One region of the Actinoplanes missouriensis 431 genome, then DNA from elsewhere that is predicted to be linked to it. Evidence: riboswitches for the same ligand, from Rfam matches in the RefSeq annotation. Region 1 holds a riboswitch; each other region holds the start of a gene.

Region 1 (3,202 bases):
TGAGCTGACGACCGACCGAGCCCGACGACAGACGCCGCAATGACCGGAAACCCGAGGACGCCCCGATGACCCAGCAGAGGAACGCGCGCGGCCTGCGCCGAGACGCCGGTGGCCGGCTGATGACCATCAGCGACCTGCTCGGGGCGGCGTTCGCCGGTCTGGCGGTCGGCCTCGTCGTGCTGTTGATCTTCGAGGCGGTGATGGCGCTCACCGGCCTCGGCACATTCGGCTCGTCGAACGGCTGGCTCGTGCTGATCCTCCCGGTCTGGCTCTTCGTCGAGGAGTTCCGGGCCGAGGGCTTCGGCGCGCACCGGGTCATGATGGCCGCGCTCGCCGCCGGTTTCGGCGTCGCGCTCGGGATGACCGTGGCCGGTCTGATCTCCGGAGTGGCGCCGGCCCTGGTGAGCGGCACGGCCGGAGCCGCCACCGGTACGGTCGTGTACTGCCTGGTCTGGTTCTACGGCCTCCGCTGGCTCAACCAACGGTGAGGCTGAGGGAGAGATGAAGAGATGAGCCCCGCCGTCAAATACACGCTCGGCCGGCTCGGCCTGTTCGTGGTCGCCTTGGCCGTGCTGCTGCCGTTCCCGTTGAACTTCCTGGTCAAGGTCATGGTCGCGTTCGTCGTGTCGGCCGTGCTCTCGCTCGTGCTGTTGCGCAAGTGGCGTGACCAGATGGCCGAGCATCTCGGTTCGGTCGCCGCCAAGCGCACCGCGGAGAAAGACCGGCTGCGTTCGGCGCTGGCCGGGGACGAGGACGCCGCAGCGGCCGGCGACCGGGTGGCCGCCGCCGACGCGAGCCACAAAGCAGGCGACAGCGCGGGCCCGGGCACCGGCGAGACGGCAGGCAGCGAGAAAGCCGCCGACGGCCGCTGACATCAGTACGCACCAGCTGCCGATGTAACCCACCGGCGGCGACTCCGTGCTGTCCGTGAGCTAGCGTTTTCATCAGACCGCGTCTCAGCGAAGCCGGTGCGAAACCGGCGCTGTCCCGCAACTGTGATGCCCGCGACGAGCCGGGCTAGCCAGGTCGCCTGGACGCCGGTCGCGATTCAGCGCTCTCGGGGAGGGGCGCCTCGCAGACGGCGGCCACGAGCCCCTGTCGGCGAAGCACCACAGCCCGGCCGACAGGAGGATTCCATGCAGCGACGACGTCTTCTCACCACCGCGATGGTGACCACCGCCCTGGCTCTCGCCGGTTGTGCGGGTCAGGACGCGGATGAGCCGGCCGCGACGCCGGCGAGCTCCGCCGCGGGCTTCCCGGTCACGGTCGGCGCGGTGACCCTGGAGGCCCGGCCCGAGAAGATCGTCTCGTTGAGCCCGACCGCCACGGAGATGCTGTTCGCGATCGGCGCGGGCCCGCAGGTGACGGCGGTCGACGACCAGTCGAGCTACCCGGCCGACGCCCCGAAATCGGATCTGTCCGGCTTCAAGCCGAACGCCGAGGCGATCGCCGCGAAGGACCCGGACCTGGTGGTGGTCTCCAACGACACCGAGAACATCGTGGCGCAGCTCGGGAAACTGTCGATCCCGGCGTTCGTCGCGCCGGCCGCGACCACGCTGGAGGACACCTACGCCCAGCTCGGTGACCTGGGCGCGCTCACCGGCCACCGGGCCGAGGCGGAGAAGACCGGCGCCGACATGGCGACTCGGATCGACGAGATCGTGAAATCGGTTCCGGCCCGCAGCCGGCCGCTGAGCTACTTCTACGAGCTCGGACCGGATCTCTACTCGGCCACCTCGAAGACGTTCATCGGATCGATCTTCGCGAAGTTCGGCATGACCAACGTGGCGGACGCCGCCGACGCGAGCGGCTCGTTCGGCGGGTACCCGCAGCTCACCCAGGAGGCGGTGGTCAAGGCGAACCCGGACATGATCTTCCTGGCCGACAGCAAGTGCTGCCAGCAGTCCGCCGCGACGGTGACGGCGCGCAGTGGCTGGTCCACGGTGACCGCGGTGGAGAAGGGCCAGATCTACGCGCTCGACGACGACATCGCGTCGCGCTGGGGTCCGCGGACCCCCGACCTGGTCCAGGCCGTCGCCGACGCGGTGGGCAAGGTCCCCGCGTGATCGATGCCGTGGCCCCGAAGCAGCGGGCCCGCTCTGCCGGGCTCCGGCCGGCATGGCTCGTCGCGGGCGCGCTCGCGGTGCTGGTGGCGACCCTGGCCGGCCTCGCCTTCGGCTCGGCGTCCCTGCCACCGGGCGGGGTCGCGGCGGAGATGCTCAACCTCATTCCCGGGGTACGGCTGGAGAGTGGCCTCACCGATCGGGAGGTCGCGATCCTGATGCAGCTGCGGCTGCCCCGGGTGGTGCTGGGCCTGCTGGTCGGCGCGATGCTGGCCCTCTCCGGCGCGGCGTACCAGGGCGCTTTCCGCAACCCGCTGGCCGACCCGCACCTGCTCGGCGTGGCGGCCGGCGCGGGACTGGGCGTCACGGCGGTGATCGTGCTCGGTGCCGGCAGCACCACGGAGGTGCCGGTGGGCGTACCCATGGCTGCTTTTGTCGGTGCGGTGACCGCGGTGGCGCTGACCTGGCTGCTGGGCGCGGCCGGCAGCCGGGACCGGACGCCCGCCGCGTTGATCCTGGCCGGTGTGGCCGTGTCGGCGTTCCTCTCGGCGGCGCAGACGTTCCTGCTGCAGCGGCACGTCGAGTCGCTGCAGGAGGTGTATTCGTGGCTGCTCGGCCGGCTCGCCACGGCCGGCTGGCACGACGTGCTGGTGATCCTGCCGTACGCGCTGGTGACGGGCGTGATCGTGTTGTCCCGGCGGCGCGAGCTGGACGTGCTGACGGTCGGTGACGCGGAGGCTGCGAGTCTGGGCCTGCATCCGCAGCGCAGCAGGTACCTGCTGATCATCGCGGCGTCGCTCGGTACCGCGGCGGCGGTCTCGGTCTCCGGGTTGATCGGTTTCGTCGGGATCATCGTGCCGCACACGATCCGGCTGCTGACCGGCCCGAGTTACCGGTCGCTGCTGCCGCTCTCGGTACTCTTCGGCGCCGCGTTCCTGACCCTGACCGACCTGCTGGCGCGGACCGTCGCCGGTGACGCCGAGATCCCGATCGGCGTCGTCACGGCATTCCTCGGCGCGCCATTCTTCGTCCTGGTGATGCGCACCAGCCGCGCGGTGCCGACATGACCGATGCGCACCAGCCGCGCGGTGCCGACATGACCGACGCGATCACCGTCGAGGACTTGACGGTACGGCTCG
Region 2 (3,202 bases), 4.3 Mb from region 1:
CTTGGGTGTTGCCGATCAGCCGCCACACGTCCAGCAGACCCGCGAGGGTCTTGTGGATGCAGTAGTACGACACCGCGATCGGCTTGCCGGACTCGACGGCGTCGAGGTCCGACTCCGGAAAGCCGGACAGGTAGCCCGCGTTGAACCCGGCCACGGCGTTGTTCGCCTGGCACTTGGCCAGCTCGGCGACCATGTAGTCGGCCTTGTCACGGCAGGTGGTGTCGCCGGTGTAGGCGTACGCCTGCGCCCATGCGGTCAGGAAGTGGCCCTGCATGTGCGAGCGGAACGGGAAGTTCGGCGCGTCCCAGCCGCCGTTCGCGGCGGCACCGGCGGTGGACAGCCGGTGGTTGGCGCGGAAGACGTAGAGCATCCGGTTGACGTCGACGAACCGCAGGTAGTTCATGGTGCGGTTCTGGTTGTCCAGCAGCCGGCTCGCGGTCAGCCGCACCTGACCGGGCATGAACTCGGACGCCGCGTTGCCGATGTCCGTACGTACCGGCGGGACGACGGCGGCATCGGCCTCCGCGGTGGTCGCAGCGATGGAGACGCCGACGGCGGAGACGACCGCACCGGCGCCGGCGGCACGAAGGACGCTCCGCCGGCTCAGGGGAAGGGACGACACGAATCCTCCAGAGGATGGGGACGGGAGGGAACGAAGACGACCGATGTATTCGTACCGGGGGGGATGAACGTTAACATCGACGTAACTGGATCGTTGCACAGGTTCGATGCCGCGACAAGACGCCGACGATTTCGGGCGGGTACTCGCACAGGCTTTCCCACAGCTCCGCTGCTCGGGACCGATCAGGGGAATCATGCCGTGCCCGACATCAGGAAACGGCTCACACCAGACAGGGCTCGATCGATTTGTTAGCGCTCACGAACATCGGCCAGAGATGCGGAAGCAGCCGGTTGTCCGGGCGACCACCCCGCGCCCGAAAGGCCCGGCGTCAGCCCTCCCTCGGGGACCACCTGTTCTCGTGGACCGCCGACTGCCACGGCATTCGCCTGCGCCAGCCATGGCGTTCCAGGTCGGGGGTCTCCTCCAGGTGGGTCACCGGCCCCAGGCAGAGCCACGCCACCGGGCGGATGCCGGCGGGTATGCCGAGCAGGTCCTGGACGAACGGCTCGCGGTAGAAGGAGACCCAGCCGACGCCCAGGTCCTCGGCGGTGGCGGCGAGCCAGAGGTTCTGGATCGCCAGGCAGACCGAGTAGAGGCCGGCGTCCGCGATGGCGTGCCGGCCGAGGACTGCCGGGCTGCCCCGGTCCGGGTCGTAGGTGACGACCACGGAGAGGGTGGATTCCCGTACCCCCTCGATCTTGATTTTGGAGAAGGTGGCGGCGGCGTCCGGGTCGAGGGTGGACGCGAAGGCCGCGCGCTCGCGCTGGACGTGATCGTGGAAAGCGACGCGGGTTGACTCGTCGCTGACCAGGATGAAGTCCCAGGGCTGGGAGAGTCCGACGCTGGGTGCGGCGTGGGCGGCCGCCAGCACGCGATCGAGGACCGCCGGTGGGATCGGGGCGCCGGTGAACTGGCCGCGGACGTCGCGGCGGCGGTGGATGACGTCGTACAGCTGACTGGACATGGGCAGGCTCCCGCTGCGATTCGGCCCGGGCGTGCGCCCGGGCGACAGTCGGCGAGGCCGGTCTTCGGACTCCCGGATCGTCGCCTCACCGCCCGCCTTCCCAGCCGTTGCGGCCAGTGGCTGCGCTCGCGCGCGTGGGCGGCGGCTCCCCGGTCACCGCGGCGGGCCCGTGCCGGAATCACACCGGCTTCCCAGATTCTCCCCGCTCCGAGCCGGACCAATCCATATCGGACACGTCCGGAGCGGAACGGGGCACCTCACCATGATCTTGTGCCGTGCTGAACCCTACAACGCGCTCACGATCCGCCCGCGGACCTCCCCGAAGCTGATCGTGGAGCCGTCCGGGCCCGGCGCGACCGCGCTGATCACCACCTCGTCGCCGTCCTCGAGGAACGCGCGGGTCGAGCCGTCCGGCAGCGCGAGCGGTTCCTGACCGTTCCAGGACAGCTCGATGAGCGAGCCCGGCGAGCCGCCGCTGATCGTTCCGGAGGCGAACAGGTCACCGGTGCGCAGCGAGGCGCCGTTGACCGTCAGATGGGCGAGCATCTGCGCGCCCGTCCAGTACATGTCGGCGGCGCGCGGCTGGGAGATCACGTGACCGTTCAGGGTCACCGTAAGCCGCACGTCCAGGCCCCACGCCGGCGTCTTCTCGTCGTCGAGGTAGGGCTGCACCGGCACGGAACGCTCCGGCGGCGCCACCCGGGCATGATCGAGAGCGGACAGCGGGACGATCCACGGGCTGATCGAGGTGGCGAAGCTCTTGCCCAGGAACGGGCCGAGCGGAACGTACTCGAAGGCCTGGATGTCCCGCGCCGACCAGTCGTTGACCAGGCAGACCCCGAAGACGTGTTCCTCGAAGGCGCCCAGCTCGACCGGTTTGCCGAGCGAGGATCCGACGCCGACGACGAAACCCAGTTCGGCCTCGATGTCGAGCCGCTGGGAGGGCCCGAAGACCGGGCCGACCCGCTGGCCGCTCGGCCGCACGATGTCGGTTCCTGACACGACGACGGTTCCGGCGCGGCCGTGATAGCCGATCGGGAGGTGTTTCCAGTTGGCGGTGAGCGGTTCCTGGCCGGGGCGCAGGATCCGTCCGAGGTTGGTGGCGTGCTGCTCGGAGGCGTAGAAGTCGACGTAGTCGGCCACCGTGAACGGCAGGTGCATCGTCGCCTCCCGGGCCGGCACGAGATGCGCCGCGATCAGATCGCGATGAATCTCGTCGGTGACCCAGGTGGTCAGCTGCGCCCGCAGGTCGGCCCAGACGCGGGGGCCGGCGGCCAGCAGGGCGTCCAGGGACGGGCCGGCGACCGCGCCGGCCAGTTGCGGGGCGAGGCGCCGGACGGCCGCCGGGAGATCGATGATCTGGTCGCCGATCGCGACGCCGGCCCGGGGATGCGGGTCGGCCGCGGTGCTGAACACGCCGTAGGGCAGGGTGGCCGGGCTGCCGAGCGGGCTCACAGGATGTCCTCCGGGAGAAGTCCGAGCTGCAGCAGGCCGTCGACCGGCTCGCTGATGCTGCATGTGCCGAAACTGACGAACTGCCGCCGCACGTCGCGGGCCAGTCGATCATCGATGGTGGCGATCGCCGCGGCGACCCGGTGACCGTCCTGGTCGGCCAG
Region 3 (3,202 bases), 3.2 Mb from region 1:
CTCGTCGCTGGCCGGCCGGTCGACGACCGTGCGCAGCGCGCCGCTGGTGCCGAGCGAGACGGCCGCGATCCCGGCCGGGGTTGCGCCCACGCCGAGGTTGGCGAGCGGACCGTCGGCGGCCCCGATGATCAGCGGAACGGCCTCGTCGAGCCCGGCCGCCCGCGCCACCTCGGGCCGCAGCCGCAGCCGGGTCGTCGTCGGCACCACCTCGGCGAGCTGCTCCGCGCGCACCCCGGCGATCCCGAGCGCCTCGTCGTCCCACTTGCGCGAGTGGATGTCGTAGAGGCCGGTGCCGGAGGCGAGCGACAGGTCCACCTGGAACGGCCCGCCGGTGAGCGCCGCGACGATCAGCTCCTTCACCCCGCCCCACCGGGGCGTGCCCCGCAGGGTGTCCGGGTCGGTCGCCTCCCACCAGGCCAGTTTGGTCAGTGGCGACATCGGGTGCACCGGGGTGCCGGTGCGCGCCTGCAGGACCTTGGCCCGCCCGGCCGCGACGATCTGCTCGCACTGCCCGGCCGAGCGCCCGTCCGCCCAGGTGATCAGCGGGCCCAGCGGCTCGCCGTCCGCGGACATCGGCACGAGCGCGTGCAGGAACGCGCTGAGTCCGATCGCGATCACCCGGTCGCCGTTTTCCCGGCACGCGGCGGCGACGTCGGTGAGCGCCTTCACCGCGGCGTCGACCAGCTGCGCCGGGTCGAGCTCGGCGCGACCCGGCCCGGGCACCGACAGCGGGTAGTGCACGCTGGTCAGCGCGCGTATCTCCCCGCGCGGCCCGGCGGCGACGCCCTTGGTGGCGGTGGTACCGGTGTCGATGCCGATCACAACGTCCATGCGTGGCCTCCCTCGTCCTGCCCTTCGCCTTACCCGGCGGACATCCTTTCGTACCGGCCCGGCGCGCCGCTCGTCATCGCCCCGGTGACCGCTGCCCGCGGGGCCGCCCGGGACGCCGGAGCGATCGTTGTCACCGGTGCTCGCGTTGACGCGTACCCCGCCGGTGAGAAAGAGTGACCGGCGAGCGGTAGCGGAGGAACCCGGTGCGAATCCGGGACGGTCCCGCCACTGTGACCGGGGAGCGACCCGCAGCACAGCCACGGCTTCGACAGGGGCCGGAAGGCGCGGTGATCGCCGATCCGGGAGTCAGGAGACTCCGGCCGCTCGTTCGTGGCTGACGTGCGGGCGTGGACACCCGCGCAGAAGGGGACCCTCGTGACAACTCCCTACCCGTTCTCGGCCGTCGTCGGCCTCGATGACCTGCGCCTCGCGCTGCTGCTGACAGCGGTCTCACCCGCCGTCGGCGGCGTGCTGGTGCGCGGCGAGAAGGGCACCGCGAAGAGCACCGTCGTGCGTGCGCTGGCCGGCCTGCTGCCGGGCATCGCGACGGTACGCGGCTGCCGGTTCGCCTGTGACCCGGACGCCCCGGATCCGGGCTGCCCGGACGGCCCGCACCCGATCGGCGGCCCCGCCGACGCCCGCCCGGCCCGGCTCGTCGAGCTGCCGGTCGGCGCCACCGAGGACCGCGTGGTGGGCACGCTGGACCTGCAGCGGGCGCTCAGCGACGGGGTGAAGGCGTACGAGCCGGGCCTGCTCGCCGCCGCCCACCGGGGCGTGCTCTACGTCGACGAGGTGAACCTGCTCCCGGACCACCTGGTCGACCTGCTGCTGGACGCCGCCGCGATGGGCCGCGCGCACGTCGAGCGCGACGGCGTGTCGGTGAAGCACGCGGCACGGTTCCTGCTGGTCGGCACGATGAACCCGGAGGAGGGTGAGCCGCGCCCGCAGCTGGTCGACCGCTTCGGCCTGGTCGTCACCGTGGCGGCGCCCCGCGACGCGGCGCAGCGGGCCGAGGTGGTGCGCCGCAGGCTGGCCTACGAGGCCGGCCCGGACGGGTTCGCCGCCCGGTTCGCCGAGGCCGAGCGGGAGTACGCGGCCCGCATCGCCGCCGCCCGCGCCCAGCTCCCCGGCGTGCGGCTCCCCGACACGGAGCTGGACCGGATCGCCCGGGTCTGCCTCGCTTACGGGGTGGACGGCATGCGCGCCGACATCGTGGTGGCCCGCTGCGCCGTCGCCCTGGCCGCCTGGCACGGCCGCGACCGGGTGACCGCCGACGACGTCCGCGACGCTGCCCGGCTGGCCCTGCCGCACCGGCGGCGCACCGATCCGCTCGACCCGCCGGGCACCGACGAGGAGAAGCTCGAACAGGCCCTGGCCGAGGCCGAGCAGGAGGCCCTCCGTGAGGCCGAGGCCGAGCGTCAGGCGGCGGAGTCGTCCGCCGGTGAGGCTTCCGGGCCGGCCGATGACGACGGCGACGACCCGGACGGCGACGGCCCACCCAGCGGCGGTGGCGGTGGCGGACCGGAGGGCCCGCGGGACGGCGGCGGTCCGGCGAGCGGCTCCGGGGCGGCGGCGGACGGCTCCGGGGCGGCGGCGGACGGCTCCGGGCAGGCAGGGGACGACTCAGGGCAGCAGGAGCAGGCCGCGCAGGGGGACAAAGCGGGCGCGGCGGCGACCGCTGGGCCGGCCTACCGAACGCGGACACTGCGCATCTCGGCCCGGGGTGAGGGTGGTCATGCCGGGCGGCGCTCTCCGGCCTACGCCCGTCGCGGGCGGGTGGTCGGCAGCCGTACCCCGATCGGCAAGCTCGCCGGCGCCCCGCACCTTCCGGCGACGCTCCGTGCCGCCCTGGACCGAGCCGGCGCGGAGGCGGCCTCCCGGGCGCCCTCCGACTTCTCCGAAATGTCGGGAAAGCGGGTCCGGGTGGCGCCTCGGGATCTGCGGGAGTCGGTGCACGTGGGGCGGGAGGCGAACCTCGTGCTCTTCGTCGTGGACGCGTCCGGATCGATGGCGGCCCGGAAGCGGATGACGCTCGTGAAGACGGCGGTGCTGTCGTTGCTGCGGGACGCCTACCAGCGGCGGGACCGGATCGGGATGATCACGTTTCGGGGCGCGGACGCGGAGGTGGTGCTGCCGCCCACGTCCAGCCATGAGGTCGGCGTGATGCGGCTGGCGGCGCTACGGACCGGTGGGCGGACCCCGATCGCGGCCGGGTTGCGCGCCGCGGCGGCGACCATCGCGACCGAACGCCGCCGTGATCCGCGCCGGCGGCCGTTGCTGGTGTTTGTCACGGACGGGCGGGCCACCAGCGGCCCGGATCCGCTGCGGCTCGCGCCGATGCTGAACGGGGTCGCGACCGTGGTCGTCGACT
Region 4 (3,202 bases), 4.2 Mb from region 1:
GCGAACCCGATCGTCGGCACCGGTGGCCGGCGGCTCGGAGCGTTGTCGGTGGCGCACGAGGTGACCGCGCTGCGCCGGGCCGAGAAGTTCCGGGACTGCCACCGCCGGGTCGAAGTGGTGCTGCGGACCGCGGAGTCGGCCGAGGACGCGGCGCCGGAGATCCTCGAACCGGTGGTCACGACGCTGGGCTGGCCCTGCGCGGAGCTGTTCCTGATCGACGACGCCCACGGCGACCTGCGCTCGGTCGGGCACTACGACGCGACCGGCGCGGACCCCGGCGACGGGCTGTTCGGGCACGTGCCGGCGTACGGGCACGGGATCACCGGCCGGGTCTGGGAGACCGGGCAGCCGCTCTGGGTGCCGGACATCGCGGACACCGCCGCCTACATCCCCCGGCCCGCCGAACGGGCACGCATCGACATCTGCCTGCGGCGCGGCATCCGTACGGTCCTCGCCGTCCCGGTCCGCGACGGCGGCACCATGCTCGGGGTGCTGACCTGTTACGCCGGCACCCCCGAGGTCCAGGAGGACCTGCTGACCGTGCTGCTCGACGGGGTGGCGTCGCAGATCGGCGTCTACGTGGCGCTGCGCCGCGCCGAGCAGCTGGCCCGGCAGCTGAGCCGGGCGCAGAACGACTTCATCGACCTGGTCGGCCACGAGATGCGCACGCCGCTCACCTCGATCACCACGAACGCCGGCGTGCTCGCCGAGGAGGCCGGCGGGCTGGACGACGAGCAACAGCAGATGATCCAGTCGATCAGCCGGAACAGCGCCGCGCTGCAACGGATCATCGACACGCTGCTGGACCTGGCCGGCCTGGACTCCGGTCACCTCGGCCTGCGGCTCACCGAGATCGACCTCGCCGCCCTGGTCACCGACGCGGTGCAGACCGCCCGGGCGAGCACGGCGCTCGACATCGACCTGTGGGTGCCGCCGGCCGTCGGAGTACGCGGCGACGCGGACCGGCTGCGCCAGGTGATCACCGATCTGCTGTCGAACGCGGCGACGTACAGCCCACCCGGCGGTCACGTCGTCGTCACGCTGACCGCCGGCGCCCAGACCGCCGAGCTGAGCATCGCGGACAGCGGGATCGGCATGCCCGCCGAGGAACGGGAGCGGGTGTTCGACCGGTTCTTCCGCGGCAGCAACGTGCGCCACCAGGGGATTCCCGGCAGCGGACTGGGACTCAGCCTGGCCCGCACGATCGTCGCGCTGCACGGCGGGACCATCCGGCTGGACGCCAACGAGCCGGCCGGGACGATCGTGCGGGTGCGCCTGCCGAAGGCCTGATCGCAGAGTTGTGCCGCTGCTCCGGGCACCACTAGGTTGAGGATGCCAACTGCGGCGACGCGAGGGAAGCCGGTGGGAGTCCGGCGCGGTCGCGCCACTGTGACCGGTCCTGCGAGGGGCCGGGAGTCAGGGAACTCGCCCGTCGCAGCCCCACGATCGGGACGCGTCATCCCGTTGGAGGTTCGCTCTCTCATGTCTGCGTCTTTTCCGGCTGGGCAGCCCCGTTTCGTGTCGTTGCTCTTGCGGGGCCTGCTCGCCGGGCTGATCGCCGGTCTGCTGGCCGGCGGGTTCGCCTTCGTGTTCGGTGAGCCGCACGTCGACGCCGCGATCGCCATCGAGGAGGCCGCCGCGCCCGCCTCGTCCACCGACGCGGCGGAGGATCCGCTGGTCAGCCGCAACGGGCAGAAGGCCGGCCTGGTTCTCGCCACCACCCTCTACGGCATCGCGATGGGCGGACTGCTCGCCACCGCCTACACGCTGCTGCGCCGCCGGTTCCGGATCGCCGCGGACAGCCGGGTGGCGCTCGTGCTGGCCGGATCCGCGCTGGTCGGGGCGGTGCTGGTGCCGTGGGTGAAGTACCCGCCGAACCCGCCCGCCGTCGGCGACCCGGCCACCATCAACCAGCGGACCTGGAGTTATCTGGCGGTGCTCGTGCTCGGCCTGGTCGCCGTCTGGGCCGCGGTGATCGCCGCCCGCACGCAGACCGTGGAGTGGCGCCGGGCGGTGGCCGCGACCCTGGCGTTCGTCGTGGTGGTCTCCGTGGCGTACCTGCTGCTGCCCGGCATCCAGGAAGTGCCGGAGTCGTTCCCGGCGGCGCTGCTCTGGGAGTTCCGGATCACCTCGCTCGGCGTGCAGGCGGTGCTCTGGACCGTGCTGGGCCTGGCCTTCGCCGCGCTGGTGACGCCGCGGGTCACCGCTGCGGAGCCGGCCGCCGCCGTCGCTGCCTGACGTTCAGCACGCAGTCGCCGCAGGTGCCGCCGCCCGGGATCCGGTAGTACAGGCAGCAGTTGTTGCGGGTCAGCGTTCTCCGGTGATGACGATCGGGGCGGTGCAGGACGGCCGTCCCGATCAGTGGTTCCCGGGACAGCAGCCCCTCGATCAGGTCGCCCGCGTCCGCCCCCTGCGCGGCCATCATCGTGGCGGCGCCACCGAGCGCGGACGCCACGTTTCCCCACAAAACCCGGGGCGACACCACAAATTGGGTACGGAACACCTCCAGCACCGGCGCGACCAGTATTTCGATCACCGTGTTGAGACCTGTGACAAGGTCACCGGTGCCGGCCGTCAGTCCGGCGCACGTGATCGGGATCGGTCCCCGGTCCACCGGCTGCCACCGCATCCGAGCCGGCTCCGGGATCGGGACCGCGCCGCCGGCCACCGCGGCCGCCAGCGGCGGGGAGACCAGGCGAGCCGCCAGTCCGAGGAAGACGGTCGACGCGACCGCGCGTCTAGGCAGGTCACCGGGGTTGAGCCCGCCCATCGCGGCGAGCAGCCGGGTGGCGGTGTCCACCCGATCGGCGAGCACCGCGGGGTCCTGCAGATCGGTCAGCGGCCTCGTCCCGCCGACCGGAGCTTGTGTCTCCCACGTGCAGTAGGGACCGAACCGCGCAGCGGCTTCCAGCGCGGGCGTCGCATCGATCGGGTCGGCCATGCCGGCGACGGTATCAGCGAAGCCTCAACCGACAGTTCAACGATACGGTTCAGGGGTATGACCGACGTCAACGCCCTGTTCCCCGACCCGCAGTCTCCAAGCACCCAGCCGGCAAGCCCGCAGTCCCCAAGCACCCGGCCGGTGAGCCCGCGGTCCCCAAGCGCCCAGCCGGCAAGCCCGCAGTCCCCGAGCACTCAGCCGGTGAGCCCGCGGTCCCCAAGCGCCCAGCCCTCAAGCACCCAGCCGGTGAGCCCGCGGTCC

The links. Region 1 has a riboswitch for cobalamin ahead of AMIS_RS01080 (ABC transporter substrate-binding protein). Riboswitches for the same ligand answer to the same signal wherever they lie in the genome.
Region 2: another riboswitch for cobalamin. It lies ahead of bluB (5,6-dimethylbenzimidazole synthase); the one in region 1 lies ahead of AMIS_RS01080 (ABC transporter substrate-binding protein).
Region 3: another riboswitch for cobalamin. It lies ahead of AMIS_RS26705 (VWA domain-containing protein); the one in region 1 lies ahead of AMIS_RS01080 (ABC transporter substrate-binding protein).
Region 4: another riboswitch for cobalamin. It lies ahead of AMIS_RS21025 (CbtA family protein); the one in region 1 lies ahead of AMIS_RS01080 (ABC transporter substrate-binding protein).

The regions. Positions count from the first base shown of each region.
Region 1 is NC_017093.1:231,832-235,033, forward strand. Features, by position in the region: gene mqnE (aminofutalosine synthase MqnE) at 1-3, shown strand, start outside; gene AMIS_RS01070 (hypothetical protein) at 66-488, shown strand; gene AMIS_RS01075 (DUF4229 domain-containing protein) at 510-872, shown strand; cobalamin riboswitch at 916-1,043, shown strand; gene AMIS_RS01080 (ABC transporter substrate-binding protein) at 1,137-2,066, shown strand; gene AMIS_RS01085 (FecCD family ABC transporter permease) at 2,063-3,130, shown strand; gene AMIS_RS01090 (ABC transporter ATP-binding protein) at 3,127-3,202, shown strand, end outside.
Region 2 is NC_017093.1:4,499,039-4,502,240, forward strand. Features, by position in the region: gene AMIS_RS21105 (beta-L-arabinofuranosidase domain-containing protein) at 1-622, opposite strand, end outside; gene bluB (5,6-dimethylbenzimidazole synthase) at 951-1,586, opposite strand; cobalamin riboswitch at 1,625-1,823, opposite strand; gene fahA (fumarylacetoacetase) at 1,872-3,041, opposite strand; gene AMIS_RS21120 (hypothetical protein) at 3,038-3,202, opposite strand, start outside.
Region 3 is NC_017093.1:5,773,634-5,776,835, reverse strand. Features, by position in the region: gene AMIS_RS26710 (gluconokinase) at 1-831, opposite strand, end outside; cobalamin riboswitch at 1,000-1,170, shown strand; gene AMIS_RS26705 (VWA domain-containing protein) at 1,207-3,202, shown strand, end outside.
Region 4 is NC_017093.1:4,477,780-4,480,981, forward strand. Features, by position in the region: gene AMIS_RS21020 (ATP-binding protein) at 1-1,290, shown strand, start outside; cobalamin riboswitch at 1,297-1,447, shown strand; gene AMIS_RS21025 (CbtA family protein) at 1,519-2,238, shown strand; gene AMIS_RS21030 ((2Fe-2S)-binding protein) at 2,201-2,941, opposite strand.